DNA from 4 places in the Jejuibacter calystegiae genome. Region 2 is predicted to be linked to each of the others. Evidence: predicted binding sites of a transcription regulator. Region 2 holds the regulator's gene; each other region holds the start of a gene.
What was found. The regulator PurR, encoded in region 2, represses purine synthesis genes. The targets are predictions, from matches to a motif close to CANGCAAACGTTTGCNTG.
Positions count from the first base shown of each region.

Region 1: the regulator PurR is predicted to act here: its motif matches at 1,272-1,289, upstream of pyrC (dihydroorotase).
Region 3: the regulator PurR is predicted to act here: its motif matches at 1,662-1,679, upstream of rbsD (D-ribose pyranase).
Region 4: the regulator PurR is predicted to act here: its motif matches at 1,952-1,969, upstream of purM (phosphoribosylformylglycinamidine cyclo-ligase).

Region 1 is NZ_CP040428.1:3,338,885-3,342,014, reverse strand. Features, by position in the region: gene FEM41_RS15450 (VOC family protein) at 1-472, opposite strand, end outside; gene FEM41_RS15445 (lipoprotein) at 669-1,229, shown strand; gene pyrC (dihydroorotase) at 1,353-2,399, shown strand; gene dinI (DNA damage-inducible protein I) at 2,486-2,731, shown strand; gene bssS (biofilm formation regulator BssS) at 3,008-3,130, shown strand, end outside.
Region 2 is NZ_CP040428.1:3,562,540-3,565,669, forward strand. Features, by position in the region: gene punC (purine nucleoside transporter PunC) at 1-327, opposite strand, end outside; gene punR (DNA-binding transcriptional activator PunR) at 446-1,357, shown strand; gene purR (HTH-type transcriptional repressor PurR) at 1,393-2,418, opposite strand; gene cydH (cytochrome bd-I oxidase subunit CydH) at 2,719-2,808, shown strand; gene FEM41_RS16440 (MFS transporter) at 3,000-3,130, shown strand, end outside.
Region 3 is NZ_CP040428.1:1,184,098-1,187,227, forward strand. Features, by position in the region: gene rbsA (ribose ABC transporter ATP-binding protein RbsA) at 1-1,217, opposite strand, end outside; gene rbsD (D-ribose pyranase) at 1,225-1,644, opposite strand; gene kup (low affinity potassium transporter Kup) at 1,840-3,130, opposite strand, start outside.
Region 4 is NZ_CP040428.1:4,951,045-4,954,174, reverse strand. Features, by position in the region: gene ppk1 (polyphosphate kinase 1) at 1-77, opposite strand, end outside; gene purN (phosphoribosylglycinamide formyltransferase) at 225-866, opposite strand; gene purM (phosphoribosylformylglycinamidine cyclo-ligase) at 866-1,903, opposite strand; gene upp (uracil phosphoribosyltransferase) at 2,145-2,771, shown strand; gene uraA (uracil permease) at 2,846-3,130, shown strand, end outside.

The DNA of each region.
Region 1 (3,130 bases), 220 kb from region 2:
GGGCGTTTCCCCAGGCGGCAATCGCCTCATTTCCCCGACCATATAGCGCATCGCAGAACATCATTCCGGGCGCAATCTCATCACGATCCGCCAGCCGTAGCTGCCAGTTAAGGCCGAAGGGATCCGCCAGCCAGCCAAAACAGTCGCTGAACGGGTAGCTGTCCAGCGCCATCAGTTCGCTTCCGCCTTCGCTTAGCGCCGCCCACAGTCGCTCAAGCCGCTCGCGAGAGCTGCAGTCGACACGCAGAAACTGGGCAGGGGAAAACGGCATTTTCGCATCGCCGTTAAGCGCCAGGAGCTCACAGTCCCAGAGACTAAAATCGACGGTCATCACCGTTCCCCGGGGGAGATGACGATCGTCCGGGTAGTAGTTACGCATCCGCTCATGGCCGTTTTCAAACGCCTGTAGCCAGAAACTGACCGCCTCCTGCGCCCGTTCCTGTAGCCACAGACAGGGAACTATTTTGTTCATCTTTCCCCTCCTCGCCAGCCTAACCATTACTATAGTGCATGGCGGATGGCCAAACAGACGCAAATCAATCCGCCAGCCCTCATCGTCCTCTGCCCGCCGGGGAGTTTTCAGTTTTTTCTGCTGGTTATCTTCCCGCTGGTGCAGGATGCTGCTTTGTGTCAGGATCTGAGGATCCGGCATGCAAAAGAGGAATGCTATGAAAAAGTTTGTAATGGCCGCGGCGCTGGTGATTGGCGGCCTGCTGGCAGGATGTAACCAGCTCACGTCTTATACTATCAGCGAACAGGAGATTAACCAGGCGCTGGCGAAGCGCAATGATTTCTCCAAAGATATTGGTGTGCCCGGCGTGGCCGATGCCCATATCGTACTGACCAACCTGGCCAGCCAGATTGGCCGTGAAGAACCCAATAAGGTCACCCTGACCGGGGATGCCCAGTTGGATATGAGTTCGCTGTTCGGTAATCAGAAAGCCACCATGAAGCTTACCCTGAAAGCGCAACCCTTCTTCAATGCGGAACAGGGCGCTATTTACCTGCGTGAAATGGAAGTAGTGGACACGACCATCGAACCGAAAAAGATGGAGTCGGTACTCCAGACTATCGTTCCCTATCTGAATCAGTCGCTGCGTAGCTACTTTAACCAGAAACCGGCCTACGTTTTGCGCGAAGACAACAGTAAAGGCGAAGCCATGGCGAAGAAATACGCCAAAGGCATTGAAGTGAAACCCGGCGAGATAATCATCCCCTTCACGGATTAATCCTCCCCCGCCCCCCCGGAAAATTTTACGCCGGGGGGTGCAAAGGAAAACGTTTCCGCTTATCCTTAGTGCCCGGCATAATCAGGCCCCACCCGACCGATTCCCTTTAGCCGGAGCACCTCCATGACCGAACAGATCCAGGTTTTAAAAATCCGCCGCCCCGATGACTGGCACCTTCACCTGCGCGATGGCGAAATGCTGCAGACCGTAGTTCCCTGGACCAGCGCCACCTTTGGCCGGGCGATTGTGATGCCCAACCTGGTCCCGCCGGTAACCACGGTAGAAGCCGCCCAGGCCTATCGCCAGCGCATTCTGGACGCCGTTCCCGCCAATCACCACTTTGAGCCGCTGATGACCTGCTATCTGATCGATTCCCTCGATCCGGATGAGCTGGAGCGCGGTATGAAAGCGGGCGTCTTTACCGCAGCCAAACTCTACCCGGCCAACGCGACCACCAACTCCAGCCACGGCGTCACCAGCATTGATGCCATTATGCCGGTACTGGAGCGGATGGAAAAAATCGGTATGCCTCTGTTGGTACACGGTGAAGTCACCCATGCCGATATCGATATTTTCGACCGTGAAGCGCGCTTTATTGAAACCGTGATGGAACCGCTGCGCCAGCGTCTACCCGGCCTGAAAGTGGTGTTCGAGCATATCACTACCCAGGAAGCAGCCTGGTATGTACGCGACGGCAACGAGCGGCTGGCGGCCACCATTACGCCTCAGCATCTGATGTTTAACCGTAATCATATGCTGGTCGGCGGCGTGCGCCCGCACCTCTACTGCCTGCCGATCCTCAAGCGCAACGTGCATCAACAGGCTCTGCGCGAGCTGGTCGCCAGCGGCTGCGATCGCGTCTTCCTGGGGACTGACTCCGCGCCACATCCCCGCCACCGTAAAGAGGCCTGCTGCGGCTGCGCAGGCTGTTTTAACGCCCCGGCAGCTATGGGCGCCTACGCCACGGTGTTTGAAGAGCTGGACGCGCTGGCGCATCTGGAAGCCTTCTGTTCGCTCAATGGCCCACGCTTCTATGGGTTGCCGGTCAATGAAGAGACCATTGAACTGGTGCGTGAACCGCAACAGATGCCGGAAAGTATTGCCCTTAGCGATGATGCTTTAATCCCTTTCCTGGCGGGTGAGACTCTGGCCTGGTCGGTTAAACGCTAACGGCTGACGATAATCGTCATTCCCCTGTTGCAAGTCGCACGGCTTAACTGTATATATATACAGCATCACCAACAGGGGATTTTTTTATGCGTATTGAAGTGACCATTGCCAGGACCACGGTGTTGCCGCCCGGCGCTCTCGACGCGCTTAGCGGCGAATTCTCGCGTCGTATTGAAAATGCCTTTCCCGAAAGCCCGGGGCAGATTCTGGTGCGCTATGCCGCCAGCAATAATCTCTCCGTCATTGGCGGTTCGTCGGATGATAAAGAACGCATTCGCGACATTCTGCAGGAAACCTGGGAAAGCGCCGACGACTGGTTTTACTCCGCCTGACGCCCCTCTCTTTCTTTGTGCTATTTTGCCGGGATTCGCCGCCCGGCTTTTTTCCCTCCGTTACGTTTCTTAAGAATACTCTCTGAAATTTTAATCCCATTCCCATCGAAACGATGATTTATTGCTCGTATTAATCAAAAAAAGCGCAATCAGTAATCTTAATTTTTATTCAGACTGCAGTACTGGTTGTTTTTTGATATAATGATACTGCTTCACGAATAAAATATGCATTGATCCTCACAGTCCGTTGCTACAAACACGTATTAAGGGGGTATCATGGAAAAAAATAACGAAGTAATTCAGACTCATCCCCTTGTCGGATGGGATATCAGCACCGTAGACAGTTACGATGCTCTGATGTTACGCCTGCACTACCTGACCGCGAATCAAGCTCAGCCG
Region 2 (3,130 bases):
ACAGACCCCAACCGCCTGAATAAAGCGCAGTGCCAACATCATGGTCGCGCTCTTGACCCACATCATTCCCAGACAGCCGAGGGCGAACAGCGCCAGCCCCGCCAGTAGTATCGGACGGCGGCCAAAACGGTCCGACAGCGGTCCCCAGATCAGCTGCGCCAGCGCGAAACCGGCCAGAAACAGGCTCAGACTGGCGCTAATAGCGCCGGGGCTGGTGTTCAGACTCTGCTGCATGGCGGAAAACGCCGGCAAATACATATCGGTGGCCAGAAAGCCGATAACGCTCAGACCGGCTAGCCAGACCATAAATCCTTTTCCAGGTTGCATGATTTCTCTCTAAGATCTTTTTTGGGTGATGCAGGGAATGGGCGCAGTGTAAGGAGTGCATCATCGCTTGTGAAACGCTAATATTTGCCTGTTGCATTCAAATTTTTTGCAGGCAGATATGTGGTCGGAATACTCACTGGAAGTGGTGGATGCTGTTGCCCGCAACGGCAGCTTTAGTTCGGCAGCCCAGGAGCTGCACCGGGTGCCTTCGGCGGTCAGTTATACGGTACGTCAGTTAGAGGCGTGGCTGGCGGTTCCGCTGTTCGTGCGCCGCCATCGAGATGTCGAACTGACGGAGGCCGGGGCCTTTTTTCTGCGCGAAGGACGGGAGGTTATCAAAAAAATGCTCTCCACCCGTCAGCGCTGCCAGCAGATTGCCAACGGCTGGCGCGGGCAGCTCTCCATCGCCGTGGATAACATCGTTAAACCGGCGCGTACCCGCCAACTGGTGCTGGATTTCTACCGCCATTTCCCCGATGTGGAGCTGCGGGTTTCTCGTGAAGTGTTTAACGGCGTATGGGACGCGCTGGAGGACGGGCGCGTAGAGCTGGCGATCGGCGCCACCCGGGCAGTACCGGTTGGTGGCCGTTACGCCTTTCGGGATATGGGGATGCTGCGCTGGCATTGCGTGGTGGCGTCCGGTCATCCGCTGGCGGTAGCGGAGGGGGCGCTGGATGATGAACGACTGCGACGCTGGCCGTCGCTGGTCCTGGAAGATACCTCGCGCTCACTACCCAAGCGTACGACCTGGCTGCTGGATAACCAGCGGCGCATGGTGGTGCCGGACTGGGAGACGGCAAGAGAGTGCCTGGATGCCGGGCTCTGTGTCGGCATGGTACCAGCCCACGTTGCGCAACCGCGGATAAAAAGCGGTCAGTGGGTAGCGCTGGCTCTGGAGAATCGCTTTCCGGATGCCGCCTGCTGTCTGAGCTGGCGCCAGAACGAAGACTCACCGGTGCTGGGCTGGCTGCTGGATTATCTGGGGGATAGCGAAACGCTGAATGCGGAGTGGCTGAAGGAGCCCGGTTGAGCGGGCTCCCCTGTGCCTGGCGGCGATAGTGGTACTTAGCGGCGATAGTCGCGGAACGGGCCATCGGCCACCGAGCGGCGCTCAATCAGGCGCGGGTGAACCTCCAGGGTGCGGGACTGTTCGCGCTTATTGACGATACGGTCAATCAGCATATTAAAGGCGGTCTCCCCCAGTGAGTCCTTGGGCTGGTGGATGGTGGTCAGCGCCGGGGTAAAGTAGCGGGAGTTGCGCACGTTATCGTAGCCGATAATCGAAATATCCTGGGGCACCCGCAGCCCCATTTCGTCGGCGGCACACAGGGCGCCCATCGCCATCACATCGCCGCCGCAGAATACTGCCGTGGGGCGCTGGGGGACAGACAGAATCTGCTGCATGGCGCGGTAGCCGGATTCCGGCTCGAAGTCGCCCTGCACCACCCACTTTTCATTCAGTTTGATGCGCGCTTCTTCCAGCGCCTTCTTAAAGCCTGCCAGGCGGCCTGCGCCGGTATTGCGGTGCGGAGAGCCGGGAATCGCGCCGATATCACGATGGCCGCGTTCAATCAGGTAGCGTCCCGCCATATAGCCGCCTTCGAAGGCGTTATCGATGACCGAGTCGGTGAAATCAGCTTTCGCTTCGCCCCAGTCCATGACCACCATCGGGATATGGCGGTACTCTTCGAGCATCGCCAGCAGCGGTTCCGGATATTCCGAGCACATTACCAGCAGGCCGTCGACGCGTTTCTGAGCCATCATCGACAGGTAGGCGCGCTGTTTCTCCTGATTGTTCCAGGCGTTGCCCAGCACCAGGGTATAGCCCTTATCAAAGCAGCTTTTCTCTATGGCTTCGATAATTTCCGCAAAGTAGGGGGCCTCACTGCTGGTGGCCAGCAGCCCGATGGTTTTAGTGTGATTCACTTTCAGGCTGCGGGCTACGGCGCTGGGCGAGTAGTGCAGCTCTTTGATGGCGGCCCATACCGCATTACGGGTCTCTTCCGCGACAAAGCGGGTTTTATTGATAACATGCGACACCGTAGTGGTGGAGACGTTTGCCCGCTTTGCCACATCTTTGATTGTTGCCATCAGTCGTCACTCCCGGCCATTTCCTGGTCTCCTTGAATACCGGCCGGTTAATCGTTTGCCTGGACTTATCCCGGGGCGCAACTTTTCAGGTTGCAGGTATGTCGGGGAAGCGACACTGGACGGGAGGAGGGCATTACCGGACGGCGTAAAAACACGTTAGCCGGGGATTTTGTCCTATCTTTGCTAAAAGTGGAAGAGGAAATCTGCATTCAGGGCCACTTGATACAGGATTTTCAGGGGCGTTTGTGGGAAAATGAATCAGTCATTACGCTAATATGGAAAAAAGCACAGGAGAAAATCATGAGTACCGAACTGAAATACTCGCTGGTCACCACTATTATCGCGCTCGGCGTGATTGTGTGCGGCGCACTGACTGCCGTACTGCATTAATCCCCGACCCGGATGCGCGTCGTTGCGTATCCGGGCCTTTCTATTATTGCTATTTGCGCAACAGCCTTTTGCTTTTAACACGTCTTTAACTTTCCTCCGCAGACTGTCATTATTCTCCGCCTGACGATTTCCGGCAGCAGTGAGTTCCGCCCTGGTGGAAGCTGTCTCCCGAATTTACCGGAGAAATAACAATGAAATTTAATTTCCCCTTACTGGCGCTGGCCATTGGGGCATTTGGTATAGGAACAACAGAATTTTCGCCCATGGGGCTGCTGCCTGTTATCGCCGATGGGGTGGGCGTCTCCATCCCCGTGGCCGGTAT
Region 3 (3,130 bases), 2.4 Mb from region 2:
ATAGCCACCTTCTGCTGATTCCCGCCAGAGAGCAGGCCGATGGTCTGCTCCATTGATGGCGTTTTCACATTGAACAGTCGGATAAAGTCCTGCACCGCCAGCGCTTCAGCGCCGTGCTTCAGACCACCGCCAGCGTAGCTAAAGTAACGCAGCGCCGTCAGCGACATGTTCTCTTTCACCGACATGCCCAGCACCAGACCATCACGCTTACGATCTTCCGAGATGTAGACGATACCGTTCGCCAGCCCCTCCTGAGGCGAGCGGGCATAAACTTCCCGGCCGTCCAGGGTTACGCGCCCCTGGCTGCGCGGCAGCGCGCCGTACAGGGTTTTCATCAGTTCGGTGCGCCCTGCACCCATCAGACCAGAAACCCCAAGAATCTCCCCTTTGCGCAGGGTAAAGCTCACATCATGCAGATCCTTACCGCTCAGGTTTTCCACCCGCAGCCGGATCTCGCCGGGCGCTTTATCGATATGGGGATACTGTTCTTCGAGCTTACGGCCAACCATCATCTCGATCAGGGTATCTTCCGTTAGCGTGGAAACGTCTCGCTCGGCAATAAACTGCCCGTCCCGGAAAACGGTCACGTCATCACAAATCTCGAAGATTTCCTTCATGCGGTGGGAGATATAGACAATTCCGCGCCCCTGTGACTTAAGTTCGCGGATGGTACGGAATAGCGATTCGGTTTCGGTATCCGTCAGGGCGTCGGTAGGCTCATCCATAATGATGACCCGGGACTCAAAACTCAGGACTTTGGCAATCTCCACCATCTGCTGATCGCCGATAGAGAGATCGCCCACCAGCCGGTGGCTGTTAAAGCGCAGATTAAGCTTTTTCAGCAGCTTATCTGCCTCTTCATACATCCTGCCCCACTGGATACGGCCAAAACCGTTCACGAACTCGCGGCCCAGAAAGATATTCTCGGCAATGCTGAGTTCGGGGATCAGGTTCAGCTCCTGGTGGATAATACCGATTCCCGCCTCCTGGGAGGATTTCGGGCCGCTAAATGCCGTCTCTTTGCCCAGCCACAACAGCGAACCGGCATCTTTGGTATAGATACCGGTCAGTACCTTCATCATGGTGGATTTACCGGCGCCGTTTTCGCCCACCAGCGCCATCACACGACCGGGATAGACGTTAAGCGCAGCGCCGGAGAGCGCCTTCACGCCGGGGAAGGATTTATCGATCCCTTTAAGTTGTAAGAGTGCGTTCATCCCTGCCTCAGAAGGTCACGCCAGCGCAGAGAATGACGTTGGCATACGGGGAACACTCCCCGCTGCGAATCACCGCCAGGCTGGTTGCTGTCTGCTGTTTAAACTGCTCATGTCGGGTGTAACGAATTTCAATGGTGTTTCCCTGGTGTTGCTGCAATTGAAAAAAGAATTCGAGCAACAGATCGTGGAGTGCCGGGTTATATTTTTTTATTTCATCGGCCAGGATGGCAGCTTCAACCTGCATCTCCTGACAGACGTTTTCCAGTACCTGAATAAATGAAGGTATCCCATGCGTCAGAGCCAGATCGATGCGCTGAGGCCCCTGGGGAATGGGAAGTCCTGCATCGCCAATCACCAGCGTATCGGTATGGCCAAGGCGGGAAATGACTGAGGAGATCTCAGCGTTAAGTACAATGCCTTTTTTCATTTTTTTGGTAACTCCACGAGCGAAACGTTTCGCTGGTGAAAGTGTAATCAGACAACGCCCACGACAACAATCAGGTTATGGCAGAAGTGTGATCGCTATCGAAACGTTTCGCAGGCGGGAACAAAACAGGAATTTTTGTATCGATTCAGCTATATAAACAAAAGGCTCCTTATAAATAAGGAGCCTTAAGAGACATTAGATTTCGACCTGGGTCCCGAGCTCGATCACCCGGTTAGGCGGAATTTCGAACTGATCGGGTGCCCGCAGCGCATTACGTTGCAGCAGCAGAAACAGGCGGCCACGCAGACGCAGATACCAGGGCCGTTTACCGATAATCAGCGACTCATGGGACATAAAGAACGAGGTTTCCATCATCCGGCAGCTCAGCCCTTCCAGCCCGCAGCGGTGGAACACCTCTTCAACATTCGGAGTCTCACGCCAGCCATAGCTGGCTACCACCCGCCAGAAGGTCGGCGACAGCTGTTCGATGGACACGCGCTTCACGTTATGAACATAAGGCGCATCTTCCGTGCGCAGCGTCAGCAGAATCACCCGTTCGTGCAGCACCTTGTTGTGTTTCAGGTTATGCAACAGCGCAAAAGGAATGACGTTCAGCGCCCGGGACATATAGACCGCAGTACCGGACACCCGCACCGGCGGCGACTTCTCCAGCGAGGCTATCAGCGCTTCCAGCGAGTTACCGTGCTCATGCATCCGGCGCAACAGGCGGAAACGCTCGCTCTTCCAGGTGGTCATCACAATAAACATGATCAGACCCAGCGCCAGCGGCAGCCAGCCGCCCGAGAAGATCTTCTGTACGTTGGCGGAAAACAGCGGTACGTCGACACACAGAAAAGCCAGACCAATAAGCAGTACCAGGAATTTATTCCAGTGCCAGTTCTTACACGCCACGGTACAGGAAAGAATAGAGGTCAGCACCATGGTAGCCGTCACCGCAATCCCGTAAGCCGCAGCCAGATTACTGGAATGCTCAAAGCTGATAATCACCAGCACGACAGAGAAATAGAGCAGCCAGTTAATGAACGGAATGTAGATCTGGCCGGATTCCCGCTCCGAAGTATGAATGATACGCATCGGCGACAGATATCCCAGACGCACCGCCTGACGGGTTAGGGAGAAAACGCCGGAAATCACCGCCTGGGAAGCAATCACCGTTGCCATGGTAGCCAGAATCAGTAGAGGGATCAGCGCCCAGTCCGGCGCCAGTAAAAAGAAGGGGTTCTTGATGGCTTCCGGGTTACGCAGCAGTAGCGCCCCCTGACCGAAGTAGTTCAGCGCCAGCGACGGCAGTACCACGGTAAACCAGGCGATACGGATGGGCAGCTTACCAAAGTGGCCCATATCGGCATACAGCGCTTCAACGCCGGTGATCGCCAGCACGACCGCACCGAGCGCCACAAATGAAACGGCCTTGTACTCCATAAAGAAGTGCGCAGCCCACATGGGGTTCAACGCCTGCAATACC
Region 4 (3,130 bases), 1.4 Mb from region 2:
GCCGCTTCCTGAAGTACGCGTTCGTTGAACGATAACCAGCTTAGCTCTTTTTCAATGTACAGCTTTTCCTGACCCATGCGACTCACACTCCGTTTGGTTGGTTCCCGTTTCCGGACGTGGAAAATCCGTCTCGGCGCTTATTATGGCGAGCAATATCCGGGTATGTCCAACGCCAGGCAGAAGTATCAGACAAGACTCTCCTTCCCGGGAGGGAAGGAGAGTGGTTATTCGTCGGCGGCGTAGCCCCGGGAAGGCAGGGGCTGGTCGTCCAGCCAGGCGGCATTATCGCGCATAGCCAGACGGCCATCCATAAACCAGCCGATCACCAGCGGGTAGATGGCGTGCTCCTGGTGCTGAACCCGGGCGATAACGGTCTCTTCGTCGTCGCCTTCAAAGATGGGCACGTTGGCCTGGAGGATCACCGGACCGCCGTCCAGCTCTTCGGTGACGAAGTGTACCGAAGTGCCGTGTTCGCGATCGCCGTTATCCAGCGCCTGACGGTGGGTATGCAGGCCGGGATATTTCGGCAGTAGGGAAGGGTGGATATTGAGCAGGCGACCACGATAATGGGCCACAAAAGCCGGGCTAAGAATACGCATATAGCCCGCCAGTACCACCAGATCGGGCGCGTGCTCATCAATCTGCGTCATTAGCGCATGATCATAGGCTTCACGATCCGGATAGTCGCCAGGCGAGAGCGCAAACGCGGCGATACCTGCCGCGCGAGCGCGCTCAAGACCGTAAGCATCGGCCTTATTGCTAAATACCGCCTCAATGGTGCCATCAATCCGTCGTTGCTGGCAGGCATCGATAATCGCCTGCAGATTGCTTCCACTGCCAGAAATAAGCACCACAATCTTTTTCATTACCCAATAACCACGCGTTGTTCAGAGTCAGAGGCCCTGATAATACCGATTTTCCACGCCTTTTCACCCTCTGCATTAAGCAGGGCGATGGCTTTTTCGGCTTCGTCAGGCGCCAGGGCGATGACCATGCCTACGCCGCAGTTAAAGGTGCGATACATTTCGTGCTGGCTGACGTTGCCCGCCTGCTGGAGCCAGTCGAACACCGCCGGCCACTGCCAGCTGGATTCATCGATAACGGCCTGGGTATTATCCGGCAGAACGCGCGGAATGTTTTCCCAGAAACCGCCGCCAGTCAGGTGGGCGACGGCGTGAACGTCGCACTGTTCGATAAGCTTAAGCACCGATTTCACGTAGATGCGGGTCGGCGCCAGCAGATGGTCCGCCAGCGGCTGGCCGTCGAGCTGGGTAGTGAGCGGGTCGCAGCCGCTGACTTCGACAATCTTACGTACCAGCGAGTAACCGTTGGAGTGCGGGCCGCTGGATCCCAGGGCGATCAGCACGTCGCCGTCGGCCACTTTGGTTCCGTCGATAATTTCTGATTTCTCTACCACGCCGACGCAGAAACCGGCCACGTCATAATCTTCGCCGTGGTACATGCCGGGCATTTCAGCGGTTTCACCACCAACCAGCGCACAGCCAGCCTGCAGACAACCTTCGGCGATGCCGCCGACGACGCTTGCTGCGGTATCTACGTCCAGCTTGCCCGTCGCATAGTAATCAAGGAAGAACAGCGGCTCTGCCCCCTGAACCACCAGGTCATTGACGCACATGGCCACCAGATCGATGCCGATAGTGTCATGACGCTTCAGATCCATCGCCAGCCGCAGCTTGGTGCCAACGCCATCGGTGCCGGAAACCAGCACCGGCTCGCGGTATTTCTGCGGCAGGGCGCACAGTGCGCCAAAGCCGCCAAGCCCCCCCATCACTTCCGGGCGGCGGGTTTTCTTCACCACCCCTTTAATTCGGTCGACCAGTGCATTGCCCGCATCGATATCAACACCGGCGTCTTTATAGCTGAGAGAGGTTTTATTGGTCATAAAAAAGGTTCCAGCGCGGTAGAAAAAATCGCGGTGATTCTAACAGTCCAGGCAAACGTTTGCGAGCCCTTCCGGTAATGAAAAACGCGCTAAGGAAGCAGGGCGCTGAAACAGGGCTCTGCTCTATACTGATCCGGAATCGATTGATCCCGATCGTGCGCCTTAGTGATGGCGCAGCGGCAAAAAAGCGGTATAATCCGGCGATTTTTTTTATGGCTGACGCATTTTGGGGAGATAGAGCATGAAGATTGTGGAAGTGAAACACCCACTCGTGAAACACAAACTGGGTCTGATGCGTGATGTGGACATCAGCACTAAACGTTTTCGTGAGCTCGCCTCGGAAGTCGGAAGCCTGCTGACTTATGAAGCCACTGCCGCTCTGGAAACCGAAACGGTGACTATCGAAGGCTGGAACGGCCCGGTGGAAATAGAACAGATCAAAGGTAAAAAGATCACCGTAGTGCCGATTCTGCGTGCCGGTCTTGGCATGATGGACGGGGTGCTGGAAAACGTACCCAGCGCGCGCATCAGCGTGGTAGGCGTTTACCGCGATGAAGAGACCCTGGAGCCGGTGCCTTACTTCCAGAAACTGGCCTCGCATATCGACGAGCGTATGGCGCTGGTGGTGGACCCGATGCTGGCGACTGGTGGCTCGATGATCGCCACTATCGACCTGCTGAAAAAAGCGGGCTGCCACAATATTAAGGTGCTGGTGCTGGTAGCGGCGCCGGAAGGTCTGGCGGCGCTGGAGAAAGTACACCCGGACGTAGAGGTTTACACCGCCTCCATCGATCAGGGGCTCAACGAACACGGATACATTATTCCGGGCCTCGGCGACGCCGGGGACAAGATATTTGGTACTAAATAATTTATTCAGCCGACTTTAACAGTCGGCTTTTTTTTGGATTTTCTTTCTTCGTTTATCACACAGAGGATATTGCTATGACGCGCCGTGCTATCGGGGTGAGTGAAAGACCGCCGCTGTTACAGACGCTCCCACTCAGTCTGCAGCATCTGTTCGCCATGTTCGGCTCCACCGTACTGGTGCCGATTATGTTCCATATCAATCCGGCAACGGTCCTGCTATTCAACGGCATCGGCACGCTGTTGTATCTGATTATCTGTAAAGGGAAGATCCCTGCTTATCTGGGCTCCAGCTTTGCCTTTATTTCACCGGTACTGCTGCTGTTGCCGCTGGGCTATGAACTGGCGCTGGGCGGCTTTATC